Regions from separate parts of the Intrasporangium sp. Soil_C_50 genome, predicted to be linked through region 1. Evidence: predicted binding sites of a transcription regulator. Region 1 holds the regulator's gene; each other region holds the start of a gene.
What was found. Region 1 encodes LexA, which represses DNA repair genes until DNA is damaged. Its sites were predicted from a motif close to TCGAACANNTGTTCGA; they were not measured.

Region 2: the regulator LexA is predicted to act here: its motif matches at 2,297-2,312, upstream of recA (recombinase RecA).
Region 3: the regulator LexA is predicted to act here: its motif matches at 1,308-1,323, upstream of AC3A5R_RS21920 (HNH endonuclease signature motif containing protein).

The regions. Positions count from the first base shown of each region.
Region 1 is NZ_JBDGKB010000017.1:41,721-45,843, reverse strand. Features, by position in the region: gene AC3A5R_RS21405 (DUF6318 family protein) at 1-148, shown strand, start outside; gene AC3A5R_RS21400 (PKD domain-containing protein) at 616-1,065, shown strand; gene AC3A5R_RS21395 (hypothetical protein) at 1,081-1,986, opposite strand; gene lexA (transcriptional repressor LexA) at 2,109-2,816, opposite strand; gene AC3A5R_RS21385 (LysM peptidoglycan-binding domain-containing protein) at 3,044-3,457, shown strand; gene AC3A5R_RS21380 (hypothetical protein) at 3,727-4,032, shown strand; gene AC3A5R_RS21375 (alpha/beta hydrolase) at 4,032-4,123, shown strand, end outside.
Region 2 is NZ_JBDGKB010000001.1:254,228-258,350, reverse strand. Features, by position in the region: gene AC3A5R_RS01275 (mandelate racemase/muconate lactonizing enzyme family protein) at 1-84, shown strand, start outside; gene AC3A5R_RS01270 (DUF3352 domain-containing protein) at 179-1,789, opposite strand; gene AC3A5R_RS01265 (DUF3046 domain-containing protein) at 1,943-2,194, shown strand; gene recA (recombinase RecA) at 2,489-3,532, shown strand; gene AC3A5R_RS01255 (regulatory protein RecX) at 3,535-4,123, shown strand, end outside.
Region 3 is NZ_JBDGKB010000019.1:10,622-14,744, forward strand. Features, by position in the region: gene AC3A5R_RS21920 (HNH endonuclease signature motif containing protein) at 1-1,300, opposite strand, end outside; gene AC3A5R_RS21925 (DUF389 domain-containing protein) at 1,402-2,385, opposite strand; gene AC3A5R_RS21930 (ArsR/SmtB family transcription factor) at 2,472-2,852, shown strand; gene AC3A5R_RS21935 (cation diffusion facilitator family transporter) at 2,849-3,775, shown strand; gene AC3A5R_RS21940 (cation diffusion facilitator family transporter) at 3,772-4,123, shown strand, end outside.

The sequences.
Region 1 (4,123 bases):
GGCGAACGTCACGCAAGAACGACGCGACGTTGTGGACTCGATGGGGCGAGTCGTCAAGACCGATGAGCATGCTGAACTAAAGATGTTGGCGGCGCTCAAGTGGACTAAGTCCGGTTGGCAACTTTCGTCCTTCGGCACCGTCTCGTGACGGGGCATCGCATCCCTGCTGCTCTCGTCTTGTCGTTTGTCGTCTTGGCGGCGAGTAGCGCGACGGCGCTGGCAGACTTCAAGGGGGGTGCCGGAAAGGACGCCGCGACCATCCGAGTGAAGACTCTGCGCGCGTGGACGGCTGAGTATCAGGAGGCGGTCGTCCAGGCACAATCACGTTGGATTTATCGCACGCGAATCGCCTCGTGCGATTTGGGTGGCCGCGATGCCAGCAGCGAATGTTATGCGGTTGCCGTTGAGGCGTGCGCTGACAATCCGCCCAGCGAGGGGCGGGGTCCCCTAACTGACGTTCTTCGCCGGTGGGTCGACAAATCTGGGCAGCCTGAGGAACATGATCCTTCGCCGACCGCAGAGGCGGCAGAGCCGAATGGATGGTTCCTAGAGGGGACTACGTGTCTTCCCGAGGCCGTTCCGGGCATTAAACCGGCCCCAACAATCTCTATGATCGTGGACGCGTTTCACAAGACGGCGTGGGCGAAGGGTGCGATCTCGACGCAGCCGAAGGGGAATACGACGCTCGTCAACCTCAAGACCTTCTACAAGGTTGACTGGGCCAGTGCCGGTTTCGAGCCGGGCGAGATCGACCTCGTCGACCCGACCACGATGTTCGGCTACCGCGTCGAGATCCGGCCCAAGCTCGTCAGCTACGTCTACCGCTTCGGCGACGGCACGAGCGAGGGCCCGACCACCTCGCCGGGCGGCGTGTACCCCGACGGCGACATCATCCACACCTACCGAAAGCCGGGCACCTACACCTCGCGCGTCGACGTGACGTTCGGCGCCGACTTCCGGATCAACGGCGGGTCCTGGATCGCCATCCCCGACACGGTGACCGTCCCGCAGCCCGGCACCGCGATCACCGTCAAGGAGGCCCGAGGCGTCCTCGTCCGCAACTGACGCACCCGGAGTCGGTCACTCGGCGACGGCGTCGACCTTGCGGGCCTCGACCTCGGCGGTGTCGCGCAGGTCCCAGAGCTCCTTGGTCTGCACGATCCAGTAGGTGCAGAACAGCACGATAATGATGACTTCGCCGATGAGGATCACGTGGTCGAACCCGTGCAGCGTCAGGTGCGCCAAGACCGTGATGGTCAGCAGCACGGCGAGCGTGCCGGCGATGGCGAGGTACCAGCGCTTGTACGTCAGCGCCTCATCGGTGGAGGCGTGCCGGTCCTCGACGCGGAAGGCGCTCAGCACCATGACGGCGATGACCCCAGCGACCATCGTCGCGGCCGCCAGGCCGTGGCTCAGTGCGATGAATCGGTCGGGCAGGGCGAGGAAGAGCACGAGCTCGAAGACGATGACGGCGCTACAGGCGACGGTCAGGAGCATCGTCCGGACCGGTGGACGCTGAGCGGGGTCGGCCAGCTCGTCGCGCCGCAGCCACACCGTCACGACCAGCGCGACGAACCCGACGGCGATGAGCGACCACACGTTGTTGTTGACCGCGTCGGAGATCGCCGCCGTCGACAGCGCGAACGGGTTCGTCGACCCGGCCGTGCTGCAACGCCCATCGGGGACCGTCGGCACCATGGCGACCACGAAGGCCATGAACCCGGAGAAGTTGAGCAGCACGTCCTCGGCCGGCGAGTGCCCCTTGTAGACGACGAGCGCCGCGCCGAGCGCGAAGAGGCTGCCGACGAAGACCGTGCGGGACGGCGTGAAGTAGTACGCGCTGATCGAGCCGAGCCAGCACGTCCCGTTCGTGCCCCACCACCACTGGAGGATGACGGACAGCAGCAGCATGAGCAGCATCGCCACCATGCCGCCGCGCAGGTAGCGGTAGGTGAAGACGACGTCGCGGTCCGGACGGTCGGGCATGGCGTCCTCCTGAGGCGAGTGTGTCTCTCAGAGTGGCGAACCCGGCCGCCGGATACGTCGCGACGCGCCGCGGAACGTCCGCGGCGCGTCGGGAGGCGAGGCGTCAGAGCAGGGAGTGGGCGTCAGACGCGGCGCAGCACCGCGGTGACCTTGCCGAGGATCGTCGCGGCGTCGCCGTCGATCGGGTCGTAGGCGGCGTTGTGCGGCAGCAGCCAGACGTGGCCGTCCTTGCGCTTGAAGGTCTTGACGGTGGCCTCGTTGTCGAGCATCGCAGCCACGATGTCGCCGTTCTCGGCATTCGGCTGCTGCCGCACGACGACCCAGTCGCCATCGCAGATCGCGGCCTCGACCATGGAGTCGCCCTGGACCTTGAGCAGGAACAGCTGGCCCTCGCCGACGACCTGCCGGGGGAGCGGGAAGACGTCCTCGACGACCTCCTCGGCCGTGATCGGGACGCCCGCGGCGATCTTGCCGAGGACGGGCACGTACGAGGCCTCCGGGCGCGCGTCACCCGCCTCGGTCTCGACATCGTGCTGCTGGGAGCCGGCGGCACGACCGCGGCGCGTCGGCTCGTCGGCGCCGTCGGGCGAGACGACCTCCAGGGCGCGCGGACGGTTGGGGTCGCGCCGCAGGTAGCCCTTGCGCTCGAGTGCCGCGAGCTGGTGGCTGACGCTGGAGGGGCTCGCGAGACCCACGGCCTCGCCGATCTCGCGCATGCTCGGCGGGTAGCCACGCCTGTCGACGGAGTTGCGGATCACCTCGAGCACGCGTCGCTGCCGCATCGTCAGGCCGTCGCCCTTGTCGCGGTCGGGAAGCTCGGTCACGCCCATGGTGTCCCCTTCGTCGCCCGTCCAGAGCCCGTGATCCGGGCCGCTGCGGACCCAGTGTCAGTGGTGACTGGTGTGGTTGGTGGTGTGAGGAAAGCGTACGGGTTTCGAACACAGTTGCCAAACGCGTGTTCGATGCGTGTCTCGACTTCCTCGAACATACGTGCTACAAATCGTACAGACGTTCGATCGAACACATGTTCGCAAGGCAGCAGGAAGGGGAGGTCAGCATGAGCGTTGTCGCACTCGAGGCCGTTCGTCAGCAGCGTGAGCTGGAGTCGGGGGACTCCGTTCCGCGCTCGAGGCCGCAGCTCGTTCTCGTTCCCACCGGCCCTGACGCCGTCCGTGCCGCCCGCGCCGAGCAGGCGCCGCTGCGCCTGACGCGGTTCGGGCGGTTCGTCGTCACCCTCCTCGTCGCCGGGGTGCTCGTCGCGCTGGGCCTGGGCCTCGCCGGCCAGCTCGCCTCGGCCGCCGACGCGCCGCGGTCCATCACCGTCCAGTCGGGCCAGACGCTGTCGGGAATCGCCGCCCGCGAGCTGCCCGACCTGCCGGTCTCGGAAGGGGTCGCCGAGCTCCAGCTGGCCAACTCCCTCTCCACGTCGATGATCCACGCGGGCCAGCGTCTCGTCGTCCCGGCTCCCTGACCTCCGCTCCGCGCGCGTTCGTGTCGCGCGGATCTCCGACGGCCGCGTTGGCTCCACCTCCAGCGGCTGGCGTGCCCGGCGCTTCGACCCCGCCGGTCCGCCCGGACGCCGCACCCCCACTCCGGGGTGCGGCGTCCTGCTGTACAGGCCTGTTGGCTCGCCCTGTGGACGACCGGGTGCCGACGGCCGGCCCAGGGCGACGCCTGTGGACGGAGGAGCCCACGATCCGAAAGCCCTTCCTACGGTGAAGTTCTCAGGAAGGAGTGGGCATGCGCTACGAGGTGGACCCGGCAACAGTCGGTGACGCAGCGGCCGAGATGGGGGCCGCGCTCGCGCGGCTCGCGTCGATCCGTGCCGATGCCGCGGTGGCGGCGGTCGCCTCGGGGCTACCCGGCGGGGAGGCCGCGGCGTCGACCCCGCGTCTCGTCGAGGCGTGGCGAGACCGGTTCCGTGACGCTCGGCTCGAGCTGCTCGGTCTGGGTTCCGCGCTGGAGGCGGCGTCCACCCTGTACGAGGGCGTCGAACGGACGGCTGCGGCCACCTTCTCCGCCGAGTCCGACGGCGGTGTCCCGTGATGACGCTCGACGTCGGCCGGATCCGGTCGAGCAGACCTGAGGTGCTCCTGGCCGCGGCGAGGCGACTCGAGAGGTGCCGGCTCGACGTCGA
Region 2 (4,123 bases), on a different contig from region 1:
GGCGGGATCGACTACTCGGGCAACGAGATCCGCCTGCCCTCGGGTGCTGGTTTCGGGGTCACGGCGATCGCTGCGGACGTCTGACGCGTCGAGCACGACGAAGGGCCCCGCCGAGGCGGGGCCCTTCGCACGCCCGGGACCGGGCGTGGGATGTGCAGGTCGTGCGGGTGCTCCGGCGTCAGTTGCCGAGGACGCGGAGCGTGAACGTGCCCTCGCCGGCGCCCGTCTGCGTCGCGTTGAGGCCGACGGCCTTGAGCGACTCGAGGAACGTCTTCTCCTGGCCGTGCACGCCGTCGAGGTAGAGCTTCTCGAGCTTGTCGAGGTCGAGGAACAGGGCCGCGTTGGAGCCGCTGACGTCGCCGACCGCCTGCTTGAAGGCGTCGGAGTCGCCGAGCCGGCCACCGGCCTTGAGGTCGTCCGCGTAGTCGGACATCGTCGCGACGTAGACCTTGTCGCCCTCGACGCGGTGCGTGAGGTCGACCCCGCCGCCGGCCGCCTTCAGCAGCTTGGTGATGACGGCATCGGCACGCTTGGCGTCGCTCGACACGATCTTCGCGCCGACGGCAGGGGCGGCCGACTTGAAGTCCTGGTCGGGCAGCGACAGCGTGAACGACCGGCCGAGGAGCGCCTTGAGGTCGTCGGGCAGCTTGATCCCGAGCTCCTGCTCGGCCATCGCGACGACGTCGTCCTGGCCTCCGCCGGCCATCGCACCGAGCTGCTTCTTCAGGTTCGGCCACGCGGTGTCGATGGCCTGGTCACCTCCGGAGACCTGGAGGGCGGCCATCGTGTTGGCCGGCAGGTTGGCCATCTCCGCCCCGTTGCCCTTGACGGTCTTGGAGGTGTCGCCGCCGCGGACCAGGCCGGCGAGCTCGACGTAGTCGGCGTCGAAACGCAGCGCGGCGGCGAAGCGTCCCTTCGCGTTCGCGGCGGGCACGGTCCCCAGGCCGAAGGCCGAGGCCATCCCCGAGTCGGCGCCGAGCTTCTGCAGCTCGGACATTCCCCGGCCCGTGTCCATCCAGGCCGACATGACCCCCTGCTCGCCGAGGGCGGACATGTCGCCGGTGAAGGTCGTGTTCTGGGAGAGGCTGCCCTTGGCCGTCGCCGCGAGCGTCGCGTCGCCGGCCCCCTTGGGCGTGATGATGGCGTAGCCGTCCTTCATCCGCAGGTCGCTGTCCGATCCGCTGTCGCCGCACTTCTGCAGCTTGGTCAGCGTGGTGCGAGCCGCGTCCTCGTCCTTGACCTGCACGGCCACGGCGAGGTTGGGGGTGTCCTTGGTGCCGCCGGGGCGCAGGGCGAGGCCGATGCGGTCACCGAGCCACGGGGCGATGTCGGTGTCGTAGTTGAAGGCCTTCATGCAGGCCTCGCCCGAGTCCTTGGCGGCGAGGTCCCACAGCTTCTTGCGGGGGTCGCCGCTGCCGAGCGTGTTCTGGATCTGCGGCACCTTGCCGAGGAACCGCACCGCGGCGATCTTCTGACCGGCCGAGGGGTCGATGTCGAGCCGCACGTAGGCGTAGGCGTCACCCGGAAGGACGTCGGCCGGCTGCGAGCCACCGCCGCTCAGCTGCTGCGCAGCGAAGACGCCGGCACCGCCGAGCAGCACGACGGCCGCGATGCCGCCGGCGATCAGCCCCGTGCGCCGGCCCTTGCCCGCACCGGGCGTCGACGGCTCGTCGGCGAGGGCGACGCCCTGGGCCGGGTCGGTGACCCCGGACGCGTCAGCGGCGCCGGGGTAGGAGTAGGGCTGCGGGACGCCCGCGGGGCCGGCAGGGCCGTGGGATGGATCGGACATGTGACTGGTGCTCCCCTGGAGATCGGTGTGCCGGCAGTGGCGCGGCGGAGCGACGATATCGCCTGCAGGCGACGGCCACGGCCGGGTTCGGCGAACCTGCGACGACGTCGTGACACGGCAGGTTCCCGCTGAGGTCGGTGGCAGACTGACGCGGTGCGCATGAGTCACTTCTGGACCCTGATGGATGACGAGTTCGGCGAGGGGTACGCGCGCTCGCTCGCCCGTGACCACGTCCTCGGCTCGCTCGGCGGGCGGACCGTCGACCAGGCCCTCGCCGACGGTGAGCCGCCGCGCCGCGTCTGGGAGGCGATCTGCGACGACATGGACGTGCCGGAGGCTCGGCGCCTCGGCCGCGACGAGCGGGTCGCGCGCGGCGCCCAGGGTGGTCAGGTGGCCGGGCCGTGACGCCGTCGCCATCCCGATGGGCGTCGTGGTGAGCGTCCTGACGGGTGTCATGACGGGAGTCGTGAACCGCCCGACGCGTCGACGGCGTGTCGGTGCACGACTTCGAACAGGTGTTCGGTACTGTTCTCCACAGGTCCGGTGTCGCCCCAGGCATCGTCCACAGGCCGTCTCGTGGTGAACCCCGATGTCGGCGCCGGCCCCTAACGTCTGACCCGACAACGGATCTCACGAGCGCCGTCGTACAGGGTCGAAGGCAGACGACCGCAGCGCAGACGGCAGATAGGTGGCCAGGCAATGGCATCGGTGATGGACAAGGACAAGGCCCTCGCCTCGGTGATGGGCCAGATCGAGAAGAGCTACGGCAAGGGCGCGGTGATGCGCCTCGGCGACGACGTCCGCCCGCCGATCGAGGTCATCCCCACGGGGTCGATCGCCCTCGACGTCGCGCTCGGCATCGGCGGACTGCCGCGTGGCCGTGTCGTCGAGGTCTACGGCCCGGAGTCCTCCGGCAAGACGACCGTCGCGCTCCACGCGGTCGCCAACGCACAGAAGGCGGGCGGCATCGCAGCCTTCATCGATGCGGAGCACGCGCTCGACCCCGACTACGCCAAGAAGCTCGGTGTCGACACCGATGCGCTGCTCGTGTCGCAGCCCGACACCGGTGAGCAGGCCCTCGAGATCGCCGACATGCTCATCCGCTCCGGCGCCATCGACATCATCGTCATCGACTCCGTCGCCGCCCTCGTGCCGCGCGCCGAGATCGAGGGCGAGATGGGCGACAGCCACGTCGGTCTGCAGGCCCGCCTCATGAGCCAGGCGCTGCGCAAGCTGACCGGTGCGCTCAACAACACCGGCACCACCGCGATCTTCATCAACCAGCTCCGCGAGAAGATCGGCGTCATGTTCGGCTCGCCCGAGACGACGACCGGTGGCAAGGCCCTGAAGTTCTACGCCTCGGTCCGCCTCGACGTGCGTCGCATCGAGACGCTCAAGGACGGCACCGAGCCGGTCGGCAACCGCACCCGCGTCAAGGTCGTCAAGAACAAGGTGTCGCCGCCGTTCAAGCAGGCGGAGTTCGACATCCTCTACGGCCAGGGCATCTCGCGAGAGGGCGGCCTCATCGACATGGGTGTCGAGCACGGCTTCGTCCGCAAGGCCGGCGCCTGGTACACCTACGAGGGCGACCAGCTGGGCCAGGGCAAGGAGAACGCCCGCAACTTCCTCAAGGACAACCCCGACCTCGCCGACGAGATCGAGAAGAAGGTCAAGGAGAAGCTCGGCGTCGGGCCGCGCGTCGACCAGCCCGCCGAGGGTGCGGACGTTCCCGTCGACTTCTGATCGTGGGCTCTGCAGCAGGACGCTCGGCCCGGGCGGCCGCCGTCGACCCCGTGGTCGAGGAGCGGTTGGCCCGGGCCGCGGCGATCCTTGCCGAGGCCGAGGGCCTCGCGGAGGTGCACGGCCCGGGTGGCAGTGCGTCCTGGGGCGAGCAGACCGGCTGGAGCGGTAGCGCCCCGTGGGGCACCCTGCCCTCGGCGGGCACCGACGCGGCCGGGGGCGCGCGGCCGTCGCGCCGCAACCGGTCCACGCGAGGTTCCGGAGCCGATGGTTCAGGGTTCTCACGAGGCTCCGCGGCGTCGTCTGCGCCGGGTGCAGCCGCCGGGGTCTCGGACGAGCGCCGACGGGGCAGGAGGCGCGGACAGGGCGCGGGTGCCCCACCCCCACCCGACGCCGCGCAGGAGGCGACCGAGGCCGACCCGGAGTCGGTGGCACGCGCCATCGTGCTGCGCCAGCTGAGCATGGCGCCGCGCAGCCGTGCCCAGCTGGCCCGGAAGCTGCGCGACCGCGGGTGTGAGGACGACGTCGCCGCTCGCGTCCTCGACCGCATGACCGAGGTGGGCCTCGTCGACGACGAGGCCTACGCCGAGCTGC
Region 3 (4,123 bases), on a different contig from region 1:
GCCAGCCCTGCCGGGTCACGAACCGGAGCCCGTCTTCTCTGGTGGGGTCGCCGGTGATGGTGTAATCGCCGCGGTGGTGGCTGTCGTGGTGGAAGGTGCACAGGCACAGCAGGTTGTCCAGGTCGGTCAGCCCGCCCTCGCGCCAGTGGACGCGGTGGTGGACCTCGAGGTAGTCGGCCGAGGTGACCGGGCAGCCGGGGAACCGGCAGCCGCGGTCCCGATCGAGGACGAGGACCCGGGTGCGGTGCGGCACGACGCGGTGGGTGCGCCCGACGTTGACCGGGTGCCCGTCGGTCTCCCAGACCGGGACCAGGGTGCCGTCGCAGGTCAGGCCGTCGACGACGTGCCGGGGCAGGCGCGGGCTGCCGGTGAGCCACCCGCCGTTGGTGTCGAGGTGGACCTGAACCCGGTACCGGGCCCGCCGCGCCGACCCGCCACGCCCAGAACCGCCGCTGCCGGAGCCCGTACCGGAGGCGGGCGTGGTGCCCGCGAGGTCGAGGGAGCGGGTCGCGAGCAGCACGAGGGCATCGGCCCAGGTGATGCGGCGCGGGCCGGGTGTGGTGGCGGGGTCGGTGTACGGGTCCTGCCGGTGCTGGTCGTCGTCGCCCTCGGACGTGTGGGTGGTGTCGGTGACGGTGTGGAACAGGTGGTCCTTCGCCTCGGCCAACGCGGCCCTCACGAGCTCACCCACCTCGGCGGGCGCGTCGTACCGCAGCCGGAACCGGCCGTCCGCGTCGACGCCCATGCTCAGCGACGCCGGCTCGACCGGCTCCGGCGGGCGCGCCGGCGTCGCCTCTTCGTCGCCGTCGTCGCTGCCGCCGGTCACCTCGGCGGTCACCTCGGCGGTCACCTCGGCGGTCACCTCGGCGGGTAGCAGCCGGCCCTCCTCGTCGAAGGTCCGCGGCTCGAGGGTGAAGTCGTACCGGGCCACCGAGCGCTGCAGCTGCGGCACCGTCGCGTGCTGGGCGAACTCGGCCACCGTGGCATCGAACACGGCCGGCGCGTGCCGGGCCACGACGGCGGCCTGGTCCAGGCTGATCCGCCCGTCCCGCAACGCCGCCGCCGTCTGCGGCAGCTCCTCGGCCCGGCGGGCCGTCAGCACCACCGCCGCCGCGTGCCCCCGCGACAAACCCGCGCGGACCACGAGCCAGTGCTCCGGCGACCGGATCCCGGCCGCCTGCCACGACCCCTCAGAAAGTGCCACCGCCACCGCATCCACAAGTCGGCCGTGGGCGTCGTGCAGGTCGGCAGCCAGGGACGCGACGAGGTCCCAGTCCTGCTCGATCACTGCCTGCGACATGCCCCTATCGTACAGGTGTTCGAACAGTAGGGAAAGGCCTGCCCACAGCCAATTCGGTTCAGCCACAGATCATTTCGTCCCGTAAGCCTGCACCCGAGACTTCAGTGGCGGGGCCGGGGCGGCTCGGCGTGCACCCGCCGGCTCAACCGCGAGTGCGACCGCGGAGCGGGCACCCGCGACCACACGGCGCGCTGCAGTGCGAGCGTCCCCCACCCGGCCAGGGCCATCCCGACGAGGTTGACGACGAGCTGCAGGCCGCTGCCACGCACCTCGGTCCACGCCCCGAAGGCGAGGCCGAGCCCGACGTTGCCCGCGGCCGGGATCGTCGTGACCGAGATGAAGACGCCGCTGAGGCCGCCGACCTTGGCCGAGGTCAGCGACAGCACGCCCGCCGCGGCGGCGAGCAGCGCGACGATGAACGACCACTTGTCGGGCGTGTAGATGAACCCGGTGGCCGGTCGCGATCCGGTGATGTCGTCGAGGGTCACCCAGCCGAGGGCTCGGCCGACCAGCCCGGCCAGGCACGTCACGAGGATCGCCACCCCGAACCCGACGACGAGCGCCCGCGCCGCGACCGCGAAGAGCAGGGCGCGCCGCCGCACCAGGGCGACACCGAGCGCCGCGATGGCCCCGAACTCGGGCCCGAGCACCATGGCGCCGATGACGAGGATCTGCGAGTCGAGGACGATGGCGATCCCGGCGATGAGCGTCGCGAGCGACATGAACGACAGGAACGTCCAGTTCAGCTCGCTGTCCTCGTAGGAGCGCTGCGCGACCTCGGCCCAGACGACGGCGTCGGCGCTGCTGCCGGGCGTCTCCTCGTCGGCCTCGAAGCCGGCCCGCGACACCCACGTGCCCACGGGTTCGAGCTGGAGCGTCCCCTCCTCGTGGACGCCGAGGGCGCGCAGGCGCTCGACGAGGTCGTTGGCCCCCTCGCGCGCGACGTCGGCGTGCACGACGTCGCCCGACGGACGCAGGGCGGCCCCGCGGTGCACGACGAGCGTGCTCACGGCCGTCGAGTCGGTGAGCATGGCCGTCACGTCGTCGGTCAGGGCGCCCGGCACCGTCACCGTGAGTCTCAGCATGGCCGACAGTCTGCCGGGCGGTTGACACCGGGGCGCGCCGCCGACGACAGTGACATCTGAACATCCGGTCAGATGAGAGGACCACCGTGTCGACCGTCACCGGCCTGGACGCCTGCACCAGCCCGTGCGTGCACCCCGAGAAGGTCGCGCTCGCCTCCGAGCACGCCCCGGACGCCGACGAGCTGGCCCGCGTCACCAGCGTCTTCAAGCTGCTCGGCGACCCGACGCGCGCCCGCCTCCTCTATGCCCTCCTCGAGGCCGGCGAGCTCTGCGTCTGCGACCTCGCCGCGGCCACCGCCACCGCGGAGACGACCATCTCGCAGGCGCTGCGCCTGCTCCGCGCGTCGGGCGTCGTCGCCGGCCGGCGCGAGGGCCGCAACGTCTTCTACCGCCTCTCCGACGCGCACGTACGCCTCCTGCTCGACGTCACCCGCGAGCACGCCCTCCACGACGGCGGGTCCCGATGAGCCACAGCCACTCCCACGGCGCCGGGAGCATCGCAGGGGCGCACGGCCACGCGGGCGGACGCCACCGCTGGCGCCTCGCCGTCGCCTTCGCCCTCGTCGGCGCCTTCTTCGTCGTCGAGCTCGTCGCGGCCCTCGTGTCCGGGTCGCTCGCGCTGCTCTCCGACGCGGGGCACATGGCCGCCGACGTCGTGACGCTCGGGGCCGCTCTCGTCGCGACGCGCATCGCCACCCGGGCCGACACCACCGGACGCCGCACCTTCGGCTCGTACCGGGCCGAGGTGTTCGCGTCGGGCCTGGCCGTGCTCCTCATGCTCGGGGTGTCGGTCTACATCGTCGTCGAGGCGGTCGGGCGCATCGGCGCGTCGCCCGAGATCGCGTCGGGCACCATGCTCGTCGTCGGCCTCCTCGGCCTCGTCGTCAACGTCGTCGCGCTGCTCATGCTCCGCGGTGGCGCGGGCGAGAGCCTCAACGTCAAGGGCGCCTACCTCGAGGTCGTCGCCGACGCCGTCGGGTCGATCGGCGTCGTCGCCGCGGCCCTGCTCGTGCGCGCCACCGGGAGCGCCTGGTGGGACACCGGCATCGCGCTCGCCATCGCCGTCTTCGTCGCGGTCCGCGCCGTCGGCCTCGGCCGCGAGGTCGTCGCCGTGCTCGGGCAGCACGCCCCCGCCGGCATCGAGCCGGACGACCTCGCCGACGCGCTCGCCGGAGTCCCCGGTGTCGTCGAGGTGCACGACCTCCACGTGTGGACCCTGACCTCGGGCATGGACGTCGCCACCGCCCACCTCGTCACCGCGGCAACCGAACCGCCCGACCGCGTGCTGGCCGCCGCTGGGCTCGTGCTGCGCGAGCGGTTCCACATCGCGCACGCCACCCTCCAGGTCGAGAGCACCGACCGATCCGCGTGCACCGGAGCCGACTGGTGAGCGCCCCACAGCCGCAGCTGTTCACGCTCCTGACGCCGTCGCGCCGGGCGGTGCTCGGCCGCCGCGCCCGCCTGCTGGCGGCGGCGTCGGTCGCCTACAACGTCGTCGAGGCCGTCGTCGCCGTGGCGGCGGGGCGCATCGCCGACTCGACCGCCCTCATCGGGTTCGGGCTCGACTCCGTCGTCGAGGTCATGAGCGGCCTCGTCATCCTCTGGCAGTTCAGCCACCGGGTCCCCGAGGAGCGCGAGCACCTCGCCCGACGCGTCATCGCCGTGTCGTTCCTCGCCCTCTCCGCGTACGTCACGGTCGAGTCGGTGCGCGCGCTCGTCACCCGCGACGAGCCGGACG